One region of the Anabaena sp. 90 genome, then DNA from elsewhere that is predicted to be linked to it. Evidence: riboswitches for the same ligand, from Rfam matches in the RefSeq annotation. Region 1 holds a riboswitch; the other holds the start of a gene.
What was found. Region 1 has a riboswitch for cyclic di-AMP ahead of ntrB (nitrate ABC transporter permease). Riboswitches for the same ligand answer to the same signal wherever they lie in the genome.
Positions count from the first base shown of each region.

Region 2: linked by a shared signal. The riboswitch ahead of ANA_RS21630 (universal stress protein) and the one ahead of ntrB (nitrate ABC transporter permease) in region 1 are both predicted to bind cyclic di-AMP.

Region 1 is NC_019427.1:800,918-808,441, reverse strand. It holds gene ANA_RS03680 (GUN4 domain-containing protein) at 1-30, shown strand, start outside; gene ANA_RS03675 (XisI protein) at 80-415, opposite strand; gene ANA_RS03670 (XisH family protein) at 403-819, opposite strand; partial or broken gene ANA_RS28090 (Swt1 family HEPN domain-containing protein) at 1,226-1,588, shown strand; gene rnc (ribonuclease III) at 1,649-2,383, shown strand; cyclic di-AMP (ydaO/yuaA leader) riboswitch at 2,605-2,801, shown strand; gene ntrB (nitrate ABC transporter permease) at 2,901-3,746, shown strand; gene ANA_RS03655 (ABC transporter substrate-binding protein) at 3,829-5,271, shown strand; gene ANA_RS03650 (ABC transporter ATP-binding protein) at 5,303-6,136, shown strand; gene ANA_RS03645 (hypothetical protein) at 6,272-7,144, opposite strand; gene ANA_RS03640 (ArnT family glycosyltransferase) at 7,371-7,524, opposite strand, start outside.
Region 2 is NC_019439.1:622,896-630,419, reverse strand. It holds gene ANA_RS21655 (sensor histidine kinase) at 1-41, opposite strand, end outside; gene ANA_RS26770 (hypothetical protein) at 165-365, shown strand; gene ANA_RS21650 (BON domain-containing protein) at 588-1,031, shown strand; partial or broken gene ANA_RS27945 (cupin domain-containing protein) at 1,197-1,322, shown strand; partial or broken gene ANA_RS21645 (SDR family NAD(P)-dependent oxidoreductase) at 1,378-1,608, opposite strand; partial or broken gene ANA_RS25435 (NAD(P)H-binding protein) at 1,763-2,218, opposite strand; gene corA (magnesium/cobalt transporter CorA) at 2,594-3,745, shown strand; gene ANA_RS21630 (universal stress protein) at 4,300-4,944, opposite strand; cyclic di-AMP (ydaO/yuaA leader) riboswitch at 5,102-5,215, opposite strand; gene hemE (uroporphyrinogen decarboxylase) at 6,136-7,188, shown strand; gene ANA_RS21620 (serine/threonine-protein kinase) at 7,380-7,524, opposite strand, start outside.

The DNA.
Region 1 (7,524 bases):
CTGTTGTGTCATCCTGCTTGGAATAAGTAGTTAGATCCCGTTAGATCCCCGACTTCTCAAAGAAGTCGGGGATCTGAAATTAACCAACTGCAAAGCCTGTATATTGTCTCATCAAAGGCTCATGAAAAGCTAAGACAATATCTTCTTTTGGTACGCCCAATTTAACTAATTCATCGGCAATACCAATCTCCGTTCCATCATGTTGTATCCAAATCTTGTTGTTTTTAATATCAAGATGTAAAACACAACCATGCTGTCTGCGTCTGTTCTTCCAACCAACATACATTAACTGATAATGATTACCAACGGGATCAAAAATCAGTTGTTGCTCAATCTCATCTTTCTTTGAACCTATTTGAGCATACTCTCTGATAACTTGTTGAACATAATTTTGATATTGCTTTAGTTTTTCCATTCTAGAATCGCCTCCTGAATCGGATCATAAACAATGATTTTAAGTTGATAATGTTCGACAACTGTTTTGATAAATTGCAATTGAAAGAAAGCGTGATAAACACCCAAAGGAACAGCTAAATATAAAACTCTTTCTGATTCTTTTTGTTCTAATGCGAAACGATAATTAAAGAACTGGCCAACTGCTGTATGAAATTGAGAAATATTAGATGTACCAGTGAAACTCTTAATTTCCACTGCTATTTTTTCTCCAGTTCTTTCAGCAGCGAGAATTTCTTCAGCCCCAAGATCAATATACATTTCTACATCACCAACTTCAATCCTCAAAGGATCATCCGTGATTACCCAACCTTCTTTTTCTAATCCTTTCCTCACAGCATCATGAAAAATATCTTTAGCTGGCATTGGTTTAAAATTTAGTCTTTTTATATATTATTATATTTTACTATAGGAATCATAAATGATATTTGAAAAATTTTAAGTAGTGTAGGGTGGGCATTGCCCACCAAAATCCCCCTACGGTGGGCAATGCCCACCCTACGTATATTTCAAAAATCAAATATTAGTCCTATATATCTAACTTGAAATTTATTTTCTAGTATTTTGTACATAAATAAAGCACACATTTTAATACTATTGTGTGTGTTTTTACTCACCATTATATACTGGATCGAGATAAAATAGGCTGTATTGTACTTACTTAAACAATCTCCTAATTAATCTTAGGTAATTTTACGAATTTTTATATAGACAATATATTATTAAAAATAGTAAAATTATATATATTTGTATAATTTTATTGCAAAGTTCAATGGCCATTAGTAATCACGAGCGAATTAATAGAGCTTTAGCTACTCTATCTCAAGGATTATATTCCTATATAGAAAAAGAAATGCGAATAGTGCATGGTGATCGCTGGTTAGTAGTTGCAAAATCTTGTATATCTGAGGATCAAACACTTAGACGAAATTTAGAAGAAACTTTACAAGAAGATGTTTCAGTTCTACTAAAATTAATTATCAAGCAGTGGGATAATGTTTTCAAGAAAAAACTCAGTAATGCTGAACGTGCTTTAGTCAGTGAGTTAATTGACGTGAGAAATAAATGGGCGCATCAATCAAGGTTTTCCACAGATGATACTTATCGCGCTCTTGATAGTATGACAAGAATTATGAAAGCAATTTCCGCATCTGAACTAGATATTATTGAACAGCAAAAGCAAGATGTTTTGAAAATGTTGTCTCCAGAAAAAGCGGAAGAAGCTCGTATTAAAGAAAAACTATCTGATGTACACAAACTTCTGATATTTTCTAACGAAAAACTCCTGCGTCAAGCATTAACCCATCGTTCCTATGTTAACGAAAACCCCGGAGAAGGGGAACATAACGAGCGCTTAGAATTTCTCGGTGATGCTATTCTCAATTTTTTAAGCGGTGAATATCTCTATGAAAAGTTTGCTGAAAAAGGAGAAGATGAATTAACTCGTCTTCGTTCCGCATTAGTAGAAGAAAAACAACTGGCAAAATTTGCTATAGAAGTAGGTTTAGACTTTAGAATGAGATTAGGAAAAGGAACAATTAGAGATGGCGGTTTTCAAAATCCTAACTTACTAAGTAGTACATTTGAGGCTGTAATTGGCGCTTACTATTTAGATAATAATCGTAATGTTGAACCACTCCGTGAGATTGTTAAAATATTATTTAATGATGCCTCAAAACACATTGTAGAAATCCGTTCTAATGTAGATTCCAAAAATCGGTTTCAAGAATTGGTACAAGCTAAAGGTATCACAAATCCCCCTAAGTATGTAACGGAACAAATAGGGGGACCATCTCACGCGCCAGAATTTAGAGCTAAAGTATTAGTAGAAGGTAAAGAAAAGGGAGAAGGTAAAGGAAAGAATAAAAAAGAAGCCGAAAAAGCTGCTGCTGAAGATGCGTTAGCGAAATGGAAAAATCAGGTTTATTAGATTGATAATTGTTGATTTTCTGCTTGATTTGGCGACTAGAAGTCGCAGCTACATAGACAAGACCCAGCTACGTGGGTTCAAAGGTCTTGATTTTTAATAAGTCCACGCAGGTGGACTTTGTTTGTGTAGTAGCGATTTATAATCGCCGGAAATTAATATTCATGACAACTACTGATGTTATTACTGAATATAAATGTTAATGTTCTATCATTATTCATGATTGAGTAAGTCAGCTTAATCCAGTACATTTCAGTTAATAGTGCTGGAACGGAGGAACCAAATTGTGGGGCGTATTTTTGTCTTGATGAGTTTAGGAATTTAAGCTTTAAAACTCAAATCAAATCTAAAATTGAGCAAAAAAGGGGATCTCTCAACCCTAGCCCGTCAGCTAACTTCGTAGGCATTGAGAGGAGACTGAAGAGACAGAATTTTAATTATGTTCTGATCTCATCAGTGTCCAAGGTTGGTACTAGTTAATATTTGCGTATCCAAGCTTAACTCTGCTGAGGTGAAATAAATGATATTGCAACTAAATATAGCTGCCATTTTTGCAGTTGCGGGACAAACTGTTTGGAGAAAAGCCAAACTTGTAATTTTTCAAGATACTTTTTTATTCCCAGCATTAGGCTGTTTAGGAATTATTTTATTGTGGTGGATAGTAGCATTAGCTAATCATGAATTAATGCCCACACCACCAGAAGCTTTAATTGCTAATTGGGACTATATCTTACATCCATTCTATGAAAGAGGTCCCGGTGATTTAGGCATTGGTTGGTTATTATTAGCAAGTTTACGGCGGGTAATATTAGGATTTGGTTTGGGTGCATTAGTCGCCATTCCCTTGGGATTTTTGATCGGAATGTCCAGACCGGCAATGCTGGCTTTTAATCCCATTATTCAGATTTTTAAACCAGTATCACCACTGGCTTGGTTGCCCATTTCTTTATCTCTGTTCAATTTAGCAGATCCTTCCGCTATTTTTGTGATTTTCATTACGTCGCTGTGGCCAACTATTATTAATACAGCGTTGGGAGTTTCTAATGTTCCTAAAGATTATTTAGATGTAGCACAAGTCTTGGGAATGAACCGCTGGGGACAGATTACCAAAATTATTTTACCTGCAAGTTTGCCTTATATTTTTACAGGTTTGCGAATTAGTTTGGGGATAGCTTGGCTGGTAATTGTGGCTGTAGAAATGCTCACTGGTGGGGTAGGAATAGGATTTTTTGTTTGGGACGAATGGAGTCGTTTAAATCTGAGTTCTGTATTTTTAGCCGTGTTTGTAATTGGCTTAACTGGGTTGATTTTAGATTACGGTGTGGGAAAACTTCAAGAGTTAGTTACTCACCGTTCAGGAAGTTAATGATTTAAACGCAGATAGAAGATGATGAACGCGGATAAACGCAGATGAATTTGTATTTTCATAAAATCCCAAATGATAAATTATGACTGAAAATCATTTAACTCGCAGAGATTTTATTACGGGAATAGGTGCGACTACAGCAGGTTTATTTTTATCATCCTGTGCAGTTTCTGGAGATAGGTCTGCTAGGGGATTAACAGAAGAAGCTTTAGCGGTGACACCTGTAGTTAAATCCCAAGATTTAGAAAAATCGGACATTACTGTGGGTTATGTTCCTGTTAATGATTGTGCGCCATTTGCGATCGCTTGGAAAAAAGGATTTTTCCGCAAATATGGTTTAAATGTCACACTCAACCGCGAAGCCAGTTGGGCTACTTCCCGCGACGGCTTAATTTTTGGTCGTCTCGACGCTTCCCCCGTCGTTTCTGGTGCAGTTACCAACGCTAGAATAGGGGCTGAAGGGGCGCGTCATGCTCCTTTGTGTGCAGCAATGACCATTCACCGTCATGGTAACGCTATGACCATGAGTAAGGATATGTGGGACTATGGCATCCGTCCTTGGTTTGAATATCAGCAAAAATACGGTGATGGGGCTTTAGAAGCCTTTGGGCGGGACTTTCGCGGCTATTTTGACAAACAACCCCCGGAAAAGAAAGTTTGGGCTGTAGTCCTCAGTTCTGCCATTTATGAATACTTTGCTCGCTATCTTTCTGCTGCTGCGGGTGTTGATCCTTTAAAGGAATTTCGGGTAATCATTGTTTCTCCACCGCAAATGGTGACAAACATGAGAATTGGGGCAATGGAAGCTTACATGGTTGCTGAACCTTGGAACACTAGAGCAATTACAGGTAATGAAGGTATCGGTTTTACCTTTGCCCAAGGTAAGGAAATTTGGCAAGGACACCCAGATAGACTCCTGGGAGTAATGGAATCTTTTATTGTCAATTATCCCAAAACTTACCGTTCTTTGGTGAAAGCAATGATCGAAGCTTGTCAATATTGTGGAAAACCCGAAAATCGCCAAGAAATAGCCGAATTACTCACACAACGTTCTTTCACTGGGGCAAAACCTAAAAAGCCGGGTGTTCCTATTACTAAGTTTACTGGACCGGGAATTATTGGCAATTATAATTATGGTGGTTTTGATGGTAAAGACAGAACTATCAAAGCAGATGATACCACAATTTTTTATGATCTTCCTAATAGTATTCCCCATGAAATAGGAGAACATTCCACATTTTTATGGCGTTCTCGCAGTCTTTGGTTAATGACTCAAGCAGCCCGGTGGGGACAAATCAAAGAAATTCCTAAAAACGCCAAAGAAGTAGCTGCAAAAGGTTGGAGAACCGATTTATATCGAGACATAGCCGCAGAAATGGGAATTGAATGTCCCCAGGATGATTATAAAGTTGAACCTCCTGAAGCATTTATAGATAAAAAAGGATTTGATCCTAGTGATCCTGTAGGATATCTCAATAGTTTTGATATTCGTGCTAACGCTCCTTCTCAGTTTTTCATGTCTTAAAAATAGCTAATTATATCAAAAGGAATTAATCATGGAATATACGATTTCAAAAGATCATACTTCTCCAGAAATTTTACCCCGTAACGGATTTTTGGAAGTAGAGAATTTAGTTAAATCTTATCCAACCCAGGATAAAGGAGAATTCACAGTTTTAGATAATGTTAATTTGACCATTGGTGAAGATGAATATATTTCTGTAATTGGTCATTCTGGTTGTGGTAAATCCACATTATTAAAAATAATTGGTGGTTTTGAAAAAGCTACATCTGGTTCAATTCGCTTAGATGGTAAAGAGATTCGGAAACCAGGAGCAGATAGAATGATGGTATTTCAAAATTATTCATTATTACCTTGGTTAACAGTCCGTGAAAATATCCGTTTAGCAGTAGATGAAGTTTTGAAAAATGCCAATCGGGCTGAAAAAATTAGCATTGTCAATGAACATTTAGCAATGGTAAACTTAACCGCAGCCGCAGACAAATATCCTGATGAAATTTCTGGAGGAATGAAACAAAGAGTGGGTATTGCCAGGGCTTTAGCAATTCGTCCCAAAATGTTATTAATGGATGAACCTTTTGGGGCTTTAGATGCCTTAACTCGTGGTAAATTGCAACGTCAAGTATTAGATATTTGGGAACATCATCGGCAAGCTGTTATGATGATTACCCATGATGTTGACGAAGCAATTTATATGTCTGACAGAATTATTTTGATGACTAATGGACCATCTGCAAAAATAGGAGAAATTTTAACAGTTCCTTTTGAACATCCTAGAGATAGAGTGGCCATGCGGAACTCTACAGAATATTTTGAACTTCGCAATCATGCTCTTAATTTTCTGGATCAAAATTTCACACCAGAGTAGGGGCAAACCCCCCGTGGTTGCCCAGATTTGCTGAGTGAAAGTATGATTTTATTTGGCTCCGCTCCGCTAACACGCTCCAGAGGCAGAGGCTCAGAGAGTCAGAGTTTGAGAGATGGAATTTTTGAATTTTATCCCTCAATTCAGCAATTTCAAGTCTGTAGCCTTCAAAATTTCAGTATTATCTTTTCTCACTCTTAAAGTAGAAGTAGAATTACCATCTTCAGTTATCGGTTGTTCTAAAATGTAGACATAATCCCCATTTTTCCAACCTGTAACACATTTACCATCTCGACAGGAAACTTTACCACCTGTTAACTTGAGACATTTACCATTAGTATCACATCCTTGATAATTCACATTTCCTGTACCATTAACCCCATTCCAAGAATCAGTATTACTCAAAGTAATTGTCCATTTACCATTACTTAAAGTTTGTGAATTACCACTTTTTGAATTATCGCTTGAGGATCTTCTCTCTGAACCTTCACTGACAACTTGCATTTTTGTAATGATGGATTCTTTGCGAGTTTTACCGCAAGGTTCTGCACTTTCACAATCACTAACTGATTGTATTTCATAAACAGCACGGACTTTTTTATTGACAAACTTCTTCTCGTCTGCACAAATATCAAAACTCGCACCAACATTGTGTTCAATGCCTTTTTTATCTACTAAGGTAACGTAGCACATTAAATCACCATTAACTAACTCCTTTACTATTCCTAATTTTGGTTTTTTACTTCCATCTCTTTTAGTATTTTTATCCAGGTTTTTACGAACAGGGGTTTTCTCCTCTTCTTTATTATTTTCATCTTCTTGAGTTTCTGATTCTGGAGAAGATTCTTGTTTATCTTCTTGTTCCCTTGGTGCTACTGAAGAAATTTCCCTTTGACTTTGTGTGACAGTATTACTCGAATCTTCTTTAAACATATCCTTTGGTGCGTTACCACAACTTACCAGAGATATGCAGCTAAGAAATAAAGAAGTTGTGAGAATTAATTTTTTCATGGTACAAATTACAATAGTTGAGAATATTCCTATATTCTAACATAGACCTCATTTAATCAGATTTACAGCGGTTTCCGCTCTTATGAGGTACAAAGTTGAATCATGAAACTCTTGTAGTGCGGGCATACTATGGCTAACGCCACGCTGCGCTATCAACAAGCTCAGTACAAGTCTTGCCCGCTAGATATGTACCTAATAACACCGGGAAGTGCTGTATTCTATATTTTCACTTATCAGAATTATTTGCAGATAAAATCTGAATTAATTGATAATCTTTAAAACTACCAATAATCCGATAAGGTATTGGTAACTTAACAAAACTTGGTTGATAAATCCAAGCATAACTAAAAATAGGTAACTGAGAAATTGAATCTACACTT
Region 2 (7,524 bases), on a different replicon from region 1:
GATAAAACTTCCTTGAGACTTGGCAAAATCCATTCGTACACAGGTTTTCACCTCTTGATTGCTTCAGCAGCTAATGGTGGTTATATTTAGACATTTGCAAACTATATCTACGAGATTATCGTCATTAGTGTGAAGATAGAAAGTGGTATAACCGAACAATTAAGGTGCAATATCCTCTCTTTGTCAGTTGTCAGTTGTCAGTTGTCATTGGGAAGAAATATTCCCCCACTTCCCCCACTTCCCCCACTTCCCCCACTTCCTCCACTTCCTCCACTTCCCCAATCCCCAGTCCCCAATTATCAATCCCAAAAAAGATGCGGCTGAGTCTCTATGATAGAGAATATAGAGATAGTGGCTATCGGTGAGCATCAAACCGTCAATATTCTATAGCCATGAGTACAATTAAATTGGCTCTTTTCAATAAAAGCGTTTTAATTTAGTTATTGGAAAGTTGTCATATTGTCAGTTATTCAGGTATTTGGTTTATGACTTTTGGGTGTGGCAATTTAATTCTTTTTTAAGATTTGCTCCTGGGCATCACTCACAGTAAAATCCATCACTTCAAGTATTCAATTTTGGAAATCAACATGAAAAAGCTCATTCCTTTTCTCGTTAGTAGCGTTTTATTAGCTGGTATGGTTGGTTGTCAAGAAGCACCAAAAACAGGTTCAGAAACTACTGGTACTACCAGTGAAACTCCTGCTGTACCAGCCAAACCCGCTTCTGATACGACGCGAATTATAGATAATTCTACTGCAACTCCTACTGCAACTCCTACTGCAACTTCTACTGCAACTCCTTCTGCAACTTCTACATCTACAACCGACTTAAAAACAGAAATTAGCAAAAAACTAAAAGCCAGTTTACCTGAGAATAAGTTGGAAGTAGTCAACAAAAATGGGGCAATTATCCTTAAAGGAACAGCAACTTCTCAGCAAGAAATTACACAAGCTGAAACTTTAATCAAGGAAGTAGCTGGTGTGAAAAGTGTCAAAGTAGAAGCTGAAGTGAAGACAGAGAAAAAACTTTAGTCATTCTATTTTATCCCATTGGGATAGTGAATTGGTTTTGCAATCATCTATTTTTCAAATGGGTATAACTTGAGATTAAAATCTATCAGGGCTTACTTTAGTTAGTAAGTCCTGTTTTTGGGTATTTTCTACCCATTTCTTCATCACTAATTACCCATTAAAAATATGTACGATAATAGTTGTGTAATTCCCATTATTAAATCTCCCAAAGATTATCAAGCATACCGAATTAGTCCCTGTGACTCTAACCGATTAGCAATTATCTTTGATTCTGCCAGTGCGAATACAGCGGGCAAGATGCCCGCACTACAAGAGTTTCATAATTCATGTTTTTTTGCTCTCTTTTTTATAATTGTGAAAAAAGATTTTGCCAATCAATTATAGTTGGTCTATCTCCTTGATTGACTATTTCAAAAACTTTGTTAATAGAATTTTGATAAAATAAACTTTCTACACAAGTTGCAGCTACATCAATTCGGCTAGTATCACCGGAAATTGTATCTCCTTTTCCAAAAATGACGTTTAATTTACCTTCACTTGTGGCTTTGAGTAGGGTATTGAGATCATAGGATGTATAAGAGGATGTTTGAAAACTTTCTCGTGTGGGATCTGACACCCGCAGATCCCCCTAAATCCCCCTTAAAAAGGGGGACTTTGAGGAATTTAGCCCCCCTTTGTAAGGGGGGTTGGGGGGATCTCGATTAATTCTGATACTTTTCAAACATCCTCTAAGGGCCATCGGTTAAACGTCCGGGACGAATGATAGTATAAGGGATTCCCGAATTAATAATGGCTTGTTCTCCTTTTTCTTTAGCATCAAGTACACCAAAAAGATTCAAAATATTAAAAGGAAATTGATGTTTACGGAGAATTCCGCAGGAAGAAACAAACACGAAGCGGTTTAAGTTTTTTGGTGCTGCGGAGATCAGATTAATTACACCTTGAGTATCAACTTTAGTCGGGGTATTTTTCGCTTTGTCTTCTAGAAATTGGGGATTAAATGCAGTTATTACCAATTCGATTATATTGGGGGTTTGATTAAATTCCCATCTTGCAGAGGGAAAAGCGGTAGTTCCTGTACAACAAATAATGGCGGTAATATTTGCCATTGCTGCTGTCAATGTGCTGGGTTTACAGATATCACCAATTGCAATTTCTACTTTGTTATTAAACATTTTTGCGGCTTTTGTGCCGCTGATACCTGTTACATCTTGATCCCTTACTAGTTTAAAATCTTGGAGATGATAATCATTGAGTGAGTTTTCCCCAAATACTAATTTTCTCCCTCGTTGATTTTGCAGTTGTTGAAAAGATGGTAGAGATGCATTGGTGGCATAACTGGAATGTGGTAAAATTCTAGCAATCGCTACTTGTCCATCTGGTAAAATAAAACCACCACCTATAATCTGCTGCAATGGTTTTGCTTCAGGTTCAATTAACCAAAATGTTTGCTGATTTGGTTGCATAAGCATATTTTTCTGCTTTTTATATCTGGATAAATTAGAAGTATTATATGATATGCGTTAAGATTTAAATCAGTAATATCTAGAGACTTAAAATTTATGGTTAAGAAAATTCGCCGAGTTTCCAAAGTTATCCACAAGTCACGCGATAAAGAATTTTTTCACCAAGCAGGAACTCCACCAGGAACAATCATTGTTGATGAAAATGCTGAACAACCAATTATTTTTCTGATTGACTATAACCAAACTCAACTGATTCAGAAACAAATAAGTTATCCAGAAGAATGTCTTAATTATTTGGATACAGAATCCGTTTCTTGGGTAGATGTTCAAGGTTTAGGTAGTAAAGATATTTTGCATCGTTTAGGTCAAACTTTTGATTTACATACTCTAATTTTAGAAGATATTGTCAACATGGTAGAACGACCAAAAATCGAGGATTATGAAGAGCAATTAGTGATTATTGCCCACATGGTTGTACCTAATCATAATAATGGCGGTTTTTATAGTGAACAAGTGAGTTTAGTTTTAGGTAAATATTATGTTTTGACAGTGCAAGAAGAACCAGAACATGATTGTTTTGATGGGGTGAGAATGAGAATTAATAAGAATAAAGGTATTATCCGCAGACAAGGTAGTGATTACTTGGCTTATTCTTTATTAGACGCAATTATTGATGGATTTTTCCCAGTTTTAGAACTGTATGGGGAAAGAATTGATGATTTAGAGGAGGAAGTAATCGTTAATCCTAGTCAACAAACATTGCAAAAAATATATCAAATTCGGCGGGAATTATTACAACTACGTCGTGCAATTTGGCCACAAAGAGATGCAATTAATTCTTTAATTAGAGATGGTAGTGAATTAATTAGTGATGATGTGAGAATTTATCTAAGAGACTGTTATGATCATGCAGTCCAAGTGATGGATATAGTGGAAACTTATCGAGAATTAGTAGCTGGTTTAATGGATGTTTATTTATCAGCAATTAGCAATAAAATGAATGAAATCATGAAACTGCTGACGGTGGTTTCTTCTATTTTTATTCCTTTGACTTTTATTGCTGGGGTATATGGGATGAATTTCAATACCGAAAAATCACCCCACAATATGCCGGAATTAAATTGGTATTGGGGCTACCCGCTATGTTTAGGAGTAATGGCGTTAGTGGCAATCAGTTTACTATACTTTTTTTGGCGACGGGGTTGGTTGACTAATTCTGTTAATTTTCAAAAAGATATTCATCGCTAAATTCGATAAAATAGAGACGCTTGATTAAACATCTCTAAGTGGTGAATGCAATTAAATAACAGGGGCTGCTGTAAATATAAACCACAGCAACAATGCTAGAACTAAAACACCAATTTTCACAAGCAGATACGTATAAGCATGAGGGATCAGCAAATTTTGGGTTGTCATATTCCACCTCTACCTACTAGTGCTTAACTAGTTATTATTTAACACAAGGAGTATTTTCCTCAATACCTTTGGCATTTTTGTTACGAATCAAGGCTTTTTCCAATTTGGTGAAGGTATTATTTATTAACTCCATTTTCTTATGTTCCTATTGTCGCTTAAAAATTGGCTAGTACCGCAGGGCAGAATTAAAAATTAATAATTAAAAAGGAGACGATACAGGCTTTTTAAGTATTTTTAATTATGAAAAAACTCAGTACAAATATTTGTGCGCCGGAAAGTGCTGTAAGTAGCAAGTTTTGGGTGAAGATTTAGACCCCACCCTCTTGCCAGTTCTTTGTTTCCTCTGTAAGAATGGAATTTCAAATTACTGTAATTGAAAACCGAGATTATTCATCAATACAATTAGGAATACCTAAAACTGCACAAGGAAAATTATGACCTAGTGTTTCAATCAGCGGATGATTGATAGATTTGCAGCCTAAAAATAGAATATCAGCAGTTTCTAATTCTACAACCTGATTAAGTTCTTTAACAATGTTACCAAACCGTAAATGAGATTTAAATGAACCCTGCCATTCTTCGGCTAAAGTTTTTGCTTGCCAAAGAATTCTATCTGCTTCCTGGAGATAAGTTCTCGATTCTCTTTCTAACTGCGGTAAAATTGCTGTTCTTTTGGGTTGATTTAATCGCAACGTGACTGGCTTTGATATATTACTTAATTGGCATTCTAATTGAGCTTTATTATCAGCAACATTGAATATATCAACATACTGATAATTGCAGTTTTCTTCTACTACATAAACAGCTTGAACTGTAACTTGCGAGTTAGTTGCTAAACTCGTTTGGTAGGCAATCCAACAGGCAATATCTAGGGCTGTATGACTTTGAGGTGAACCATTATAGCCGACAATTAAGTTAGCTGATTTTGTCTGCGAACCTCTTTTAGCAAATGATTTTTGAGTCTCTGGTAATAGCACCATTTGTTCAATTAAGTCATCACGACCTATCGCACTTTGCAAACGTGCCAACATTGTTTTGATTTTCACAGTTTTAACTTCTCTCCCTTGAAACGATTAACCAACGAGAAGCAGGGATAACAATTTTAGATATTAGATTTATCTTAAATCCAAAATCCGCAATTGATTAAGGAAGCCCCAATCATAACTGCTGTTACAGCCAAAGTTTTGGAGGTTCCTTCCATTGCCGACGGAGTTAGCTGACGGGCTAAGACTGGAAGGTGTCTCTCATAAGATTAGCCCCAAATACTTGGTTCCTCCGCTTCAAATTCAGCTTTCATGAATTTGGATTAGGCTACCCACTAAAAATATAGTAATACTATTACACTAGGTTTAGATAAAGTCAAGTTTAAGAATATTGAGGATATGCTTGTAGTGAGCAGCTTAATTACTGATTTACCCTGTTTTCTCTAATATTTAATGATTTAAACTACTTCAACTTAGCAAAAATTTAGAAGTCAGAATTTAGCCATAATTCATTGTTAAACTATGTTTAATGGCTATTTACCAAAGTTTAGGAAAAATTAACTTCTGGTTTTATCCCTCTGCTACTGTGTTCATCATACTTATTGGTTGTTACTGTTAAGCTTATCATTAGCTAGTAGTCTGTCAAATTTATTTTGACGGGTTTTTGGTAGTGCGGACCGAAAAGCCCGCGTGAGCGAGACGCTCACACTACAGTCCATCATTTTTATCTTGACAAACTACTAGTGTTTGTTAACAATGCTAATTTTTGCAGAGTCATTAGCATTTTTTAGCACTTCGTTTACTAATAACTTGATATATGCTGATTTAATTTCGCGTAAAGACGCTAAGAATAATTTTACATCTTTGTTTGAAATCAATAATCATCAATAACATCAGAACGGTGGGGGAGTTATTGACGCAGTAATTTTTCTTTTTTGAAATTTAAAAAATTGTGCATTTTATGTTTATCTCATTTATGAATTGAATAAAAGAGCAGCTAAGATACCCAACCAATAAGATAATAACCAACGCTTGTGTGTTAGAATCATAATCCAGTTCCCTAGTTGTAAAAATTTTCAAATCTACAATTCCAGATTCCAGATATGAAAAGAACATCGTAACGTTTTGTTAAGTTAAGTCAAGCAACCTTAAGACCTGTATAGATAGGCAGATCAAGGGGAATCGGAGGATGGTAAGCTATATGGTGAAATATAAAAGTGACTTAGGACGAAGTGTTAAATGGGTGTTTCCTTAACGGCTCCTCTCCTCCTTAGGGCCGCTCGTGGTGAACAAGTAGATCGTCCCCCTGTATGGATGATGCGACAAGCGGGACGCTATATGCAAGCATACCGGGATTTGCGGGACAAATATCCTTCATTCCGCGATCGCTCGGAAATTCCCGAAGTAGCAATCGAAGTTTCCCTCCAACCCTGGAGAGCTTTCCAACCCGACGGAGTAATTTTGTTTTCCGATATTGTCACCCCCTTACCAGGAATGGGGATTGACATGGATATTGCGGAAGGGAAGGGACCGATTATTTATTCGCCCATACGCACCCAAGAACAAATTGAACAACTGCGTCCTCTAGAACCAGAAGCAGCACTGCCGTTTATCAGAACGATTTTGCAAGCATTACGGCAGGAAGTAGGCAATCAATCAACGGTGTTAGGCTTTGTTGGCGCACCTTGGACTTTAGCGGCTTATGCGGTGGAAGGTAAGGGTTCTAAAACCTATTCCATCATCAAAAACATGGCCTTCTCAGATCCGACAATTCTCCATCAGCTACTCACAAAATTAGCAGATTCTATTGCTGATTATGTCCGCTATCAAATTGATTGTGGCGCTCAAGTAGTACAAATGTTCGATTCTTGGGCAGGACAATTAAGCCCTCAAGATTATGATACCTTTGCGCTACCTTATCAAAAAATGGTGTTTGAGAAAGTTAAAGCCACTCATCCTGACACACCATTAATTTTGTTGGTGACAGGTAGTGCGGGACTTTTAGAAAGAATGGCTACCTCTGGTGCTGATATTATTACTGTAGATTGGACAGTAGATATGGCAGATGCTAGAGCCAGATTAGGGAAGCAGATGAAGGTACAGGGTAATCTTGATCCAGGTGTGTTATTTGGTTCTAAGGAGTTTATCCGCGAGCGGGTTATTGACACCGTTCGCAAAGCTGGTAACTGGGGACACATCCTCAATCTCGGACATGGTGTATTACCAGAAACACAAGAAGAAAATGTGGCTTTTTTCTTTGAAACTGCGAAAAACCTCAACGCTTTGGTGTAGTTTTTTGGGTGGGCTTTTTGCCCACCTGATTTTTATTAAATGGAAATGAGGAAATAACGAACCACTCCAGGCACAGAGGACACAGAGAGAAATTTCTGTTATTTTTGAATAGGTTAACAGTAACATCCTGTACATCCTTAAATCCTGGACATCCTGATTCTGACTAAATATTTTTCTGTAATCTTTAGATTTTACAGTCCACAAATCTCAACGCGAGAGAAGAACTTCTCTGCCCAAAACGCTGTTTCTATCCCGACTCTAGCTGTTTCTATCCCGACTCTAAAAGAATCGCGAACGTGAGTAGTATCTCCGATATTTATAATATTCAAAGAAATA